Regions from separate parts of the Sporosarcina sp. NPDC096371 genome, predicted to be linked through region 2. Evidence: riboswitches for the same ligand, from Rfam matches in the RefSeq annotation. Region 2 holds a riboswitch; each other region holds the start of a gene.
What was found. A riboswitch is a leader RNA that binds a small molecule or an ion and turns the genes downstream of it on or off. The one in region 2 is predicted to bind S-adenosylmethionine.
Positions count from the first base shown of each region.

Region 1: it holds a riboswitch for S-adenosylmethionine, as region 2 does, so the genes downstream of both, metH (methionine synthase) here and ACIQ0H_RS20680 (methionine biosynthesis PLP-dependent protein) in region 2, are expected to answer to the same signal.
Region 3: it holds a riboswitch for S-adenosylmethionine, as region 2 does, so the genes downstream of both, metA (homoserine O-acetyltransferase MetA) here and ACIQ0H_RS20680 (methionine biosynthesis PLP-dependent protein) in region 2, are expected to answer to the same signal.

Region 1 is NZ_JBIWFE010000004.1:217,298-220,577, forward strand. It holds gene bioB (biotin synthase BioB) at 1-923, opposite strand, end outside; gene ACIQ0H_RS12650 (biotin transporter BioY) at 925-1,515, opposite strand; gene ACIQ0H_RS12655 (histidine kinase) at 1,651-1,833, opposite strand; SAM riboswitch class I at 2,011-2,118, shown strand; gene metH (methionine synthase) at 2,216-3,280, shown strand, end outside.
Region 2 is NZ_JBIWFE010000012.1:51,845-55,124, reverse strand. It holds gene ACIQ0H_RS20690 (ABC transporter ATP-binding protein) at 193-924, shown strand; gene ACIQ0H_RS20685 (ABC transporter permease) at 921-1,676, shown strand; SAM riboswitch class I at 1,753-1,859, shown strand; gene ACIQ0H_RS20680 (methionine biosynthesis PLP-dependent protein) at 1,954-3,075, shown strand; gene metC (cystathionine beta-lyase) at 3,072-3,280, shown strand, end outside.
Region 3 is NZ_JBIWFE010000003.1:195,760-199,039, forward strand. It holds gene ACIQ0H_RS09650 (PP2C family serine/threonine-protein phosphatase) at 1-466, shown strand, start outside; gene ACIQ0H_RS09655 (hypothetical protein) at 551-730, opposite strand; SAM riboswitch class I at 1,052-1,159, shown strand; gene metA (homoserine O-acetyltransferase MetA) at 1,261-2,169, shown strand; gene ACIQ0H_RS09665 (hypothetical protein) at 2,230-2,946, shown strand; gene ACIQ0H_RS09670 (GNAT family N-acetyltransferase) at 3,046-3,280, shown strand, end outside.

The DNA of each region.
Region 1 (3,280 bases), on a different contig from region 2:
CTTTCTTGTCCTGCCGTTGTTAAATAATCACCAATAAAAATCGAGTTTGCTGGGTATAATCCGAACGGTTGTAAGCTACGCAAGTTCACTTCTCGACCTCCGGAAATTCTAATTTCCTTCGTAGGATTCATGAATCTGAACAAGCACAACACTTTCAAGCAATAACGAGGTGTTAATTCATCCGTACCGCCGAGGGGCGTCCCATCCACCGCATGTAGAAAGTTAACGGGAATCGAATCAGCATCCATTGCATGTAAGCTGCGCGCCATTGAAACGACATCTTGTTTCGTTTCACGCATGCCTACGATGACACCTGAACATGGTGAGATACCCGACTGCTTCACAAGGTCGACCGTGTTGACGCGGTCCTCATATGTATGAGATGTCGTGATACTTTCATGATGTTCCGCTGACGTGTTGATGTTGTGATTGTAGCGGTCAACGCCTGCTTCTTTTAACCGTAATGCCTGTTCTGGCTTCAATAGTCCAAGGCAAGCACAAACAGTCATATGTTCATGTTTCGCCTTGATTTCCTTCACAGAATCGATCACAATTTCAAGCTCTCGGTTGAGTGGGCCCCTACCGCTCGCCACAATACAGTAGGTTCCTGCATTCAATTCCACCGCTCTTGCCGCCCCTGTCACGATTTCTTCTTTTTTCATCATGGCATACTTTTCAATTGGAGCTGTCGAAACGATTGACTGTGCGCAATACCCGCAGTTTTCGGGACATAAGCCAGATTTCGTATTCATGATCATATTGAGTTTCACTTTATTCCCATAGTAATGTTTCCGAATCGTATAAGCTCCGTGAAGGAGTGCTAGCAAATCCTCATCAGGACTGTTTAAAATGGCAAGTGCTTCGCCATCCGTCAATATATGTCCTTCGAGTACACGTTTTGCTAAAGCATCGTACTTCGTCATGTCAACGCCTCACTTTCAGCAACTTGTACATACGGTGTCCAAACATCCCTGCGAGTACTGACAATAATAGATCTTTCGGCAGTGGCGGTATCATCCATAACCACGCCACTTTGTACGTAAAAACATCCGGCGCCGCAGCCCACAGCTTATACGCGGCGTACATCCAATTCGTACCGATAACATAATTCACAACCATCGCAACGAGTGCCGCAATAATATAACCATGTAACTTATTATTTTTTTCAACAATCTTCCCCGCGATATACGCTGCAAAAATGAATGACACTATAAATCCAAATGTCGGGCTAATGATGGAGCCGAAACCTCCGCTGAATTTTGCAAAGACTGGTGCTCCAGCAAGTCCGATAAACATATAGACCGTCATCGCAATGGCACCTAACCGGCTCCCTAAAATAAGTCCTGCTAAGATAGCGAAAAACGTCTGCAATGTAATCGGCACACTACCAACGACCAGAAAAGGTGCAAAGGCCGTAATGTTTGCCCCAATCATCATCAGTGAAGCAAACATCCCACAATAGACAAGACTTAGTGCACTCATCCCACTTTTCGTTTTCACTGTAGCTGTTGTCATCGAATACCCTCCTTATGTTAACTCTAATAGAATAAAAGATAACTCATTATGTGTCAACTTAAATAACAAAGTAGTTAACCTATATATTTTGAAATAAAAAAATCACTAGCAACATTCGCTAGCGATTTCATTTCATTACTTTTTCTCTTCATCTTTTGGAAATAAAAAATAGGCAAGAAACCCACCAACAGCCATCGCACCTAACGTGATATAGATTCGTGACATGGGCGGCACGTCTTGATGACTCTTGTTTAGCATCATAATGCTAACCGTACCAACAATCATCATGATTGGAATAATATACATAAAAGCTCTCAACTTATTCACCTTCTGTTTGTCATTTCCCCCCATCTTACCATACATATTCTAGCATTCTACAAAGGACAGCTTGACGAAAGGCAATTATAACGTTATGATGATTTCAATTATTCAACCAATAATAAGAGATGTATTTCAATCCGTCTCCTCTATTAGTTAATTCAACTACATAATTTATTCTTATCAAGAGAAGCAGAGGGAACTGGCCCTATGAAGCTTCAGCAACCTGCCGAAAGGACTGGTGCTAATTCCAGTGGGGTCCATCTGTGATCCTGAAGATGAGAAGGGACAAATACGTATACTCGTAAAGCCTTCTTTCTATGAAGGCTTTTTTTATTTTTTCAGATTACTAAACCGATACGAAGAAAGAGAGTGATTAGTTATGTCAAAACATCCTATTGAAGAACAACTACAGAAAAGAATACTCATTATGGATGGTGCGATGGGGACCATGTTGCAAAATGCTAATCTGTCTCCTGAAGACTTCGGTGGCGAAGAATACGATGGTTGTAACGAATATTTAAACATCACAAGACCCGACGTCCTTAACCGGATTCACCGTGAATATTTAGATGCTGGTGCCGATATCATTTCAACAAATACCTTTGGAGGGACGCCGATCGTCCTCGATGACTACGATTTGGGCGATCAGGCACATGACATCAACTTCCGTGCAGCACAAATTGCTAAAGAATGTGCCGAAGACTTTTCCACATCTGATTGGCCTCGCTTTGTTGCCGGTGCAATGGGACCTACAACCAAAACATTATCCGTCACAGGCGGCGCTACGTTTGACGGTTTGACACATGACTTTTATGTACAAGCGAAGGCACTTATCGAAGGCGGTTGCGATTTGCTTTTGATGGAAACTAGCCAGGATATGCTGAATGTCAAAGCCGGAACACTAGGCATCAAACGCGCATTCGAAGAGACAGGACAGGAATTGCCCGTGATGATTTCCGGAACAATTGAACCAATGGGGACGACCCTTGCAGGGCAGAGTATCGAATCATTCTATATTTCAATCGAACATATCAAACCACTCTCAGTCGGCTTGAACTGTGCGACAGGACCGGAGTTCATGACGGATCACCTGCGCTCACTCTCAGAGTTGGCAACGAGTTATGTCAGTTGTTACCCAAATGCTGGACTACCGGACGAAGAAGGTCATTACCATGAATCACCTGAATCCCTTTCCAAAAAGTTAGAAGGGTTTGCAGACAAAGGCTGGTTGAACGTAGTAGGTGGATGTTGCGGAACAACGCCTGCACATATTCGCGCAATCCGTGAAGCCGTAGCCGATAAAAAACCACGACAAGGTCCAGAAAGCGTTCATGGGCATGCCGTGTCTGGTATAGAGCCACTATTATATGACGACTCCATGCGCCCTCTATTAATTGGCGAACGGACTAACGTTATCGGTTCCCGCAAATTCAAACAGCTTATC
Region 2 (3,280 bases):
TTTCCGGAGCTTAGTAGTCCAATCCTTATTATAGTGTGTATAGTTAATATTTTCATTGGTATAATTAGGTCCGTGCGATACTCGCATTCTTCCATTTATTCGAAACACTAACAGTCAATTTCTTAATTTTCACAATGTCATACAGGAAGACAATCAGCACAGTCCAATAACATAGAAATAAAGGAGAACCACATGCAAAATTTATATGAACCCGCCCTACACTTTCATAACGTTGATTACTCCGTCGATGACATAAATATTTTAAAAAAGATTACAGGCTCTTTTCCAAAAGGAAAAATTACAACGCTCGTTGGACCTTCTGGTGCTGGAAAAACGACAATGCTTAAATTATGCAATGGATTGATATCCCCTACCGCGGGCGATATTTTTATTGACGATGTGTCCGTTTTGGACTATGACCCTATCGAATTACGTCGGCACGTTGGCATCGCCCTGCAAAGCGCACCGATGATAAAAGGCACTGTTTTTCAAAATCTGGCTCTCCCTATGGAACTGCGAGGCCAACAATTGACCGAACAAGAAGCCATCCGCATTTTAGATGACGTAGGACTTGATAAGCATTTTTTACAGCAAAAAACGAATGATCTATCGGGTGGACAACGCCAAAAAGTATCGATTGCCCGTACGCTTATCAACCGTTCAAACATCTTATTATTAGACGAAATCACATCCGCTTTGGACCGGGCATCATTACGAGAAATCGAAGAGTTGATTGTCAAAATCAATCGGCAGTTCGGCGTGACAATTATCTGGATTACACATAATTTGGAGCAAGCACTGGCCATCGGTGATTACACGTGGGTGCTAAAGGATGGTCACGTCGTTGAAACCGGTGACAGCGATTTGCTAACATCATCGACAAATGAGTTCGTTAAGCGCTTTGTACAAGGAGAGATTGAATGAGCTATCTAACATTATCTATCACACTTATTTTTGTCATTATTCCTCTCCTTTTGTCCAAAACCTTAAGCTTAGGTTTAGAGAAAGATACAATTATCGCAACCATTCGCTCCATTATCCAACTACTTGCCGTCGGCTATATTTTGAAGTTTGTTTTTGACTCCGACAATTTTTTGTATATCTTTTTGATGGTGACGTTGATGATTGGCGCGGCTACACAAAACGCCCGCAAGAAAGGGAAAACGATTAAGGGGATTACGTGGAAAATCGCAGTGACTCTTATTGTCGTCGAAGTATTTACGCAAAGTATTTTACTTGGCTTCCATATCGTACCCGCTACTGCCCAGTACATCATTTCAATCAGTGGAATGATCGTCGGTAACTCAATGGTACTCGCAATATTATTCCTTAACCGGTTCACCGCAGAAGTGGATACACATCAGGAGGAAATGGAATTGATCCTATCACTGGGTGGAACGCCAAAGCAAGCCATTCATCGGCAACTGATGACAGCCATTAAATCGAGTATGATTCCAACCATTGAAAGTCAGAAAACAATCGGCTTGGTTCAGTTACCCGGGATGATGAGTGGTCAAATTATTGCAGGAGCAGACCCTATCCAAGCAGTCCAATTCCAATTGCTCATCATCTTCATGTTATTAACGACCGCCGCGGTGACCAGTGTATTACTTGGTTTCTTATCCTACCCAACTCTGTTTAATCAACGTATGCAGCTACTACGAGAAAGAAACTGAAAATCCTATCTTGTCTTTTTATTCATAACATGATAGAGTTGGATAACTTAATCTTTTCAAATAATTTCATATTGTATTCTTATCAAGAGAGACGGAGGGAATGGCCCGACGATGTCTCAGCAACCAGCCGAGTCAAGGTATGGTGCTAATTCCAATAGACGCTAGCCGTCTTGCAGATGAGAAGATTGACTTCATATTTTTGAGGGCCCTCTTCTACATAGAGGGCTCTTTTTAATTTCAATTACAATTTCAAATTCAACGACAAAGGATGATAACAATGATAAACATCAGCTTTGAAACACGATTAGTACAATTAGGAAATAACAGTGATCCGAAAACTGGCGCAGTGAACCCGCCCATTTATTTATCGACAGCCTACAAACATGACGGACTTGGTCAGTCGACTGGCTATGACTACTCACGTACGAAAAATCCCACTCGTTCCATTTTAGAAGAAGGGATTGCCAACTTAGAAGGCGGAGATGCAGGCTTTGCTTGTAGTTCGGGGATGGCTGCGGTGCAATTAGTGCTGTCGCTATTCCGTTCAGGTGATGAATTGATTGGACCAGAAGATATTTACGGTGGCACATACCGCATGCTCGATTATTATGCCGATGTCTACTCCATTACAACAACATACTCCGATTTCACAGACGTCCGTGAGACGGAGAAATTGATTACTGACAAGACAAAAGCGCTCTTCATTGAAACACCTACGAATCCGTTAATGCAGGAAACGGATATTGTTCAATATGCAGAGCTTGCTAAAAAACACGGCTTGTTGCTGATTGTCGACAACACATTTTTCACACCTTATTTCCAAAGACCTATCGAACTCGGCGCAGATATCGTTCTGCATAGCGCAACGAAGTACATTGGAGGACATAATGATGTATTAGCCGGCCTTGTGGTTGCTAAAGGTGAGGAACTTTGCGCAACACTTGGTTCCAACCATAACGCAATTGGTGCCGTTCTATCGCCTTTCGATTCATGGTTAATCGTTCGCGGATTAAAAACACTTCACTTGCGCATGAAGCAGCATGATGCAAACGCAAAAATCATTGTCGACTATTTAAACAATGAACCGCATGTGAAAGACGTGTTGTATCCAGGGAAAGGCGGCATGCTGTCCTTCCGCCTGAATGAAAGTGAGTGGGTTGGCGCATTCCTTGAAAATCTTCAACTCATTACATTTGCTGAAAGCCTTGGCGGAGTTGAAAGTTTCATCACTTATCCCGCGACGCAAACGCATGCGGACATTCCATTGGAAGAACGACTACGCCGTGGCGTTTGTAACAGCCTATTACGTTTTTCAGTTGGCGTCGAAGATCCAGAGGACTTAATTGCTGATTTAAAACAAGTATTTGCCACATTAAAAAGTGAGGTGCCCCAACTATGAGTTCACACGAAGAACGACTGGAAACGACCATCATCCACGCATCGACCCGTGGTGATTTCGAACAAAAAACGGGTGCCGTCAACGTCCCGATTTACTTATCTTCTACATTCCATCAGGAGAGTTTTGATACGTTTGGTCCTTATGACTACAGCCGTTCAGGAAATCCGACAAGGGATGCTTTAGAGAAGACGATTGCAGCTTTGGA
Region 3 (3,280 bases), on a different contig from region 2:
GGCTGCATGTAGACATGTTACAGGAGAGACAGCTTGTCTTGTCGTTGTAAGGAAAGATAACTATATATGGTGGTTTTCCGTCGGAGACTGCCTGGTCTATTTATTGCATCCAGAACTAATTGCTCTCAACCAATTTCAACTGAATCAAAGACAGTTCTTCGAGTGGATTGGGCAAGTGAATACATTTGAAAAAACTGTTCCATGCTACTCATCTGGGACAAGGGAATTGAGAAAAGGGACAAATCTCATTTTCATGACAACAGATGGTTTGCTAGAATGTCCGGGTGAACCTTATGCGAATCCGCAAAATCTGGTCGAAGCGTTGAGTAAAGAAGCACTCGATGAAAGCATTTCACAGATGTTGATGGAGATTGAAAGTCAAAATGTATGGGATAGCACAACAATTATCTCCTGGCCTGTGGATGTAGAGAAGGAAGGGAGCATCCCGAGTGATTACAGGGGATGAAATAATACCCCACACAGCCTATTTCGCTGCGCGGGGTATCGTTTTTTTCATGGTAGGTTAGGCGCTATCAACGCAAAAAATGATTCACTTTCTTTTCCGCTCGTTTGGATTCATTCGCTCTCGCTTCGGTCTAAGACTGCTCAATTCCTCAAACTCGCGAGCAATCTCCTCTTGCATATCTCCCGGTTGAATCTTTTGCCTTTTCGGTGTTTGGGGTAACGAACGCGAATTGTTGGTGCTACCTTGTTTGTTGTCTCTTCCCATGAAAAAAACTCCTTTCCAACATGTAGTACCATGTTAATATGGCTCTGAAATGGTTGTTCTATTCGGAGATAGAAGCATGAAAAACATTGGAAATAGGACTAACAGGTTTGTTTGAAAAGAAATAATCATGACGGTGATCATGTCAAAATGGTGTTAACTTCTTGTATTGTCGAAAAGCGATTTTAAGTTGGGTGGAGAGTTTGCGCAAATGGTTGTAAGCTCCTCGCAGTTAGTTGGAAAATATAGCCGATATCGCCCTGAGAAAATAAAAAGACTGTTTACAATAAAAAGTTTAATAGTATAATGGAATCTAATTGAATATTCTTATCAAGAGAAGCTGAGGGAAATGGCCCGATGAAGCTTCAGCAACCTCTGACATTGTCAGAAAGGTGCTACCTCCATCAAGATTTTTTTCTTGAGAGATAAGAACTGTGAGCGTAACGCAAATCCTCCTTTCTTATCCTATAGAAAAGAGGGTTTTTTTATGCTTAAAATGCATACATAATATACTGAAAAGGGAGAGAAATCTTATGCCAATCAACATACCTGAAAGATTGCCGGCTGGGGAATTATTAAAAAAGGAAAAAATATTTGTCATGGATGAGAACCGTGCAACGTCTCAAGACATCCGACCATTGAATATTATTATTTTGAATTTAATGCCGGAAAAAGAGCGCACAGAATTGCAACTTCTGCGCTTATTGGGCAATACACCGTTGCAGGTCAATGTGACGTTTATGAATATGGCCACGCATGAATCGAAAAACGTTAGCAAGTCTCACTTAGACAATTTTTATACTACATTTGAACATATCAAACATCGACGTTTTGATGGCATGATCATTACGGGTGCGCCAATTGAGCATTTACAGTTTGAAGATGTGAATTATTGGGATGAAATGACACAGATTATGGACTGGACTAAAGAAAATGTGACGTCTGTTTTACATATTTGTTGGGGCGCACAGGCAGCATTGTATCACCATTATGGAATTGATAAATTTACCTTGCCGAAGAAATGCTCAGGAGTCTTTACTCATCGTCTATCAGACCCAACCATCGATTTGGCACGTGGGTTTAATGATGAATTTAGAGCGCCACATTCACGTTACACAGCTGTTTCTGTGGAAGAAATCGAAAATGATAAGCGTTTGCATCTACTGGCGAAGTCTGAGGATGCTGGTGCGTTCATCATCATTTCTAACGATGCTAAACACATTATGATTACGGGTCATTTTGAATATGACGCCACGACACTTGCGGAAGAGTATGCACGTGATATCCAAAAAGGTGTCGATATTGACATGCCAGAAAATTATTTTCCAAATAACGATCCAAACAAAGAACCATTAAATACATGGCGCTCCCATACTCACCTGCTCTTTTCCAACTGGTTGAATTATTACGTCTATCAAGAGACACCGTTTGAATGGGCATAACTGCTCAATGACCACCTTGTCGCAAGTTGCATAAGATAGTATGACGAGGAGGTTGGGCAAATGGGGTTGTTTATGAATAGTGATGAGCACCCAGATGTTTTTAAAAATGATGCAGCAATAGTAGCGCAAAATCAAGGCCATTCTAAAATAGATACGTTAGCGGAATGGATGCAGGAGCAACAGGAAGCGAATGCTTCACTTAATCGTCATATCAGCGACCTGGAAATGCTCCTCAAACAACAAACAAAGAACCAGTCGAATCAATTAAATAACGTTCGTAACCGTGTAAAAGAACTGCAAGACAATGATTCACGACATGGGCAATTTGAAAAAAATGTCTCAAAATCGTTGACGAAGCTGGATAAGAAACAGCAAGAACTCCATCAGATATTGGAGGATAAACATGCAGTAGACAAGGAATTCAAAATGCAAGTGGATACGATTAGCGAATCAACGAACAATATGGCGGTAAAAATGACTAGGCAGTTGGACCAACAACAACAATTAGCTAAATTAATTTTACGGCAAGAGAATGCCCAAAAAGATGTTATTAGCAGACTGGTCAATCAAGAAGGCGTGACGGAGAAAATGGGTAGGCAATTAGATCATCTCCGTAGCCTACTGTATGAACGCACCAATGTTTTAACCGAGAAATTAGAACACAGCTATACGATGACAGCCGCTTATCTAGCAAAACTATTGGCGAACGCAGAACAGCCTATGGCTCGCTTCTGGATGAATCCAAAGTCGGAAGAGAAACAAGAAAAAACTGATTGAAATGGTTATTAACTGCAAGAAAATGGTTGAAGCAACAAAGAAGCACTACGTACAGATCATGTACTTTGTGCTTCTTTGTTCATTCAAGCAATTATGGAAATGTATAAGAAAGGAATAGAGTATATGGATGAACAGCAATCTGAAAATCGAATTCAATTGAGGGAAATGGTGAAGGGTGATTGGCCCGATGTACATAAATATGCATCTATGGAAAGTGTCTGTAAATACCAACCGTGGGGGCCGAACACTGAAGAAGAGTCTTTAATGTTTATTGATGAAGTACTACAAGATGCAAAGAGACAACCACGTAGTCGTTTTGTCTTTGCAGTTTTTG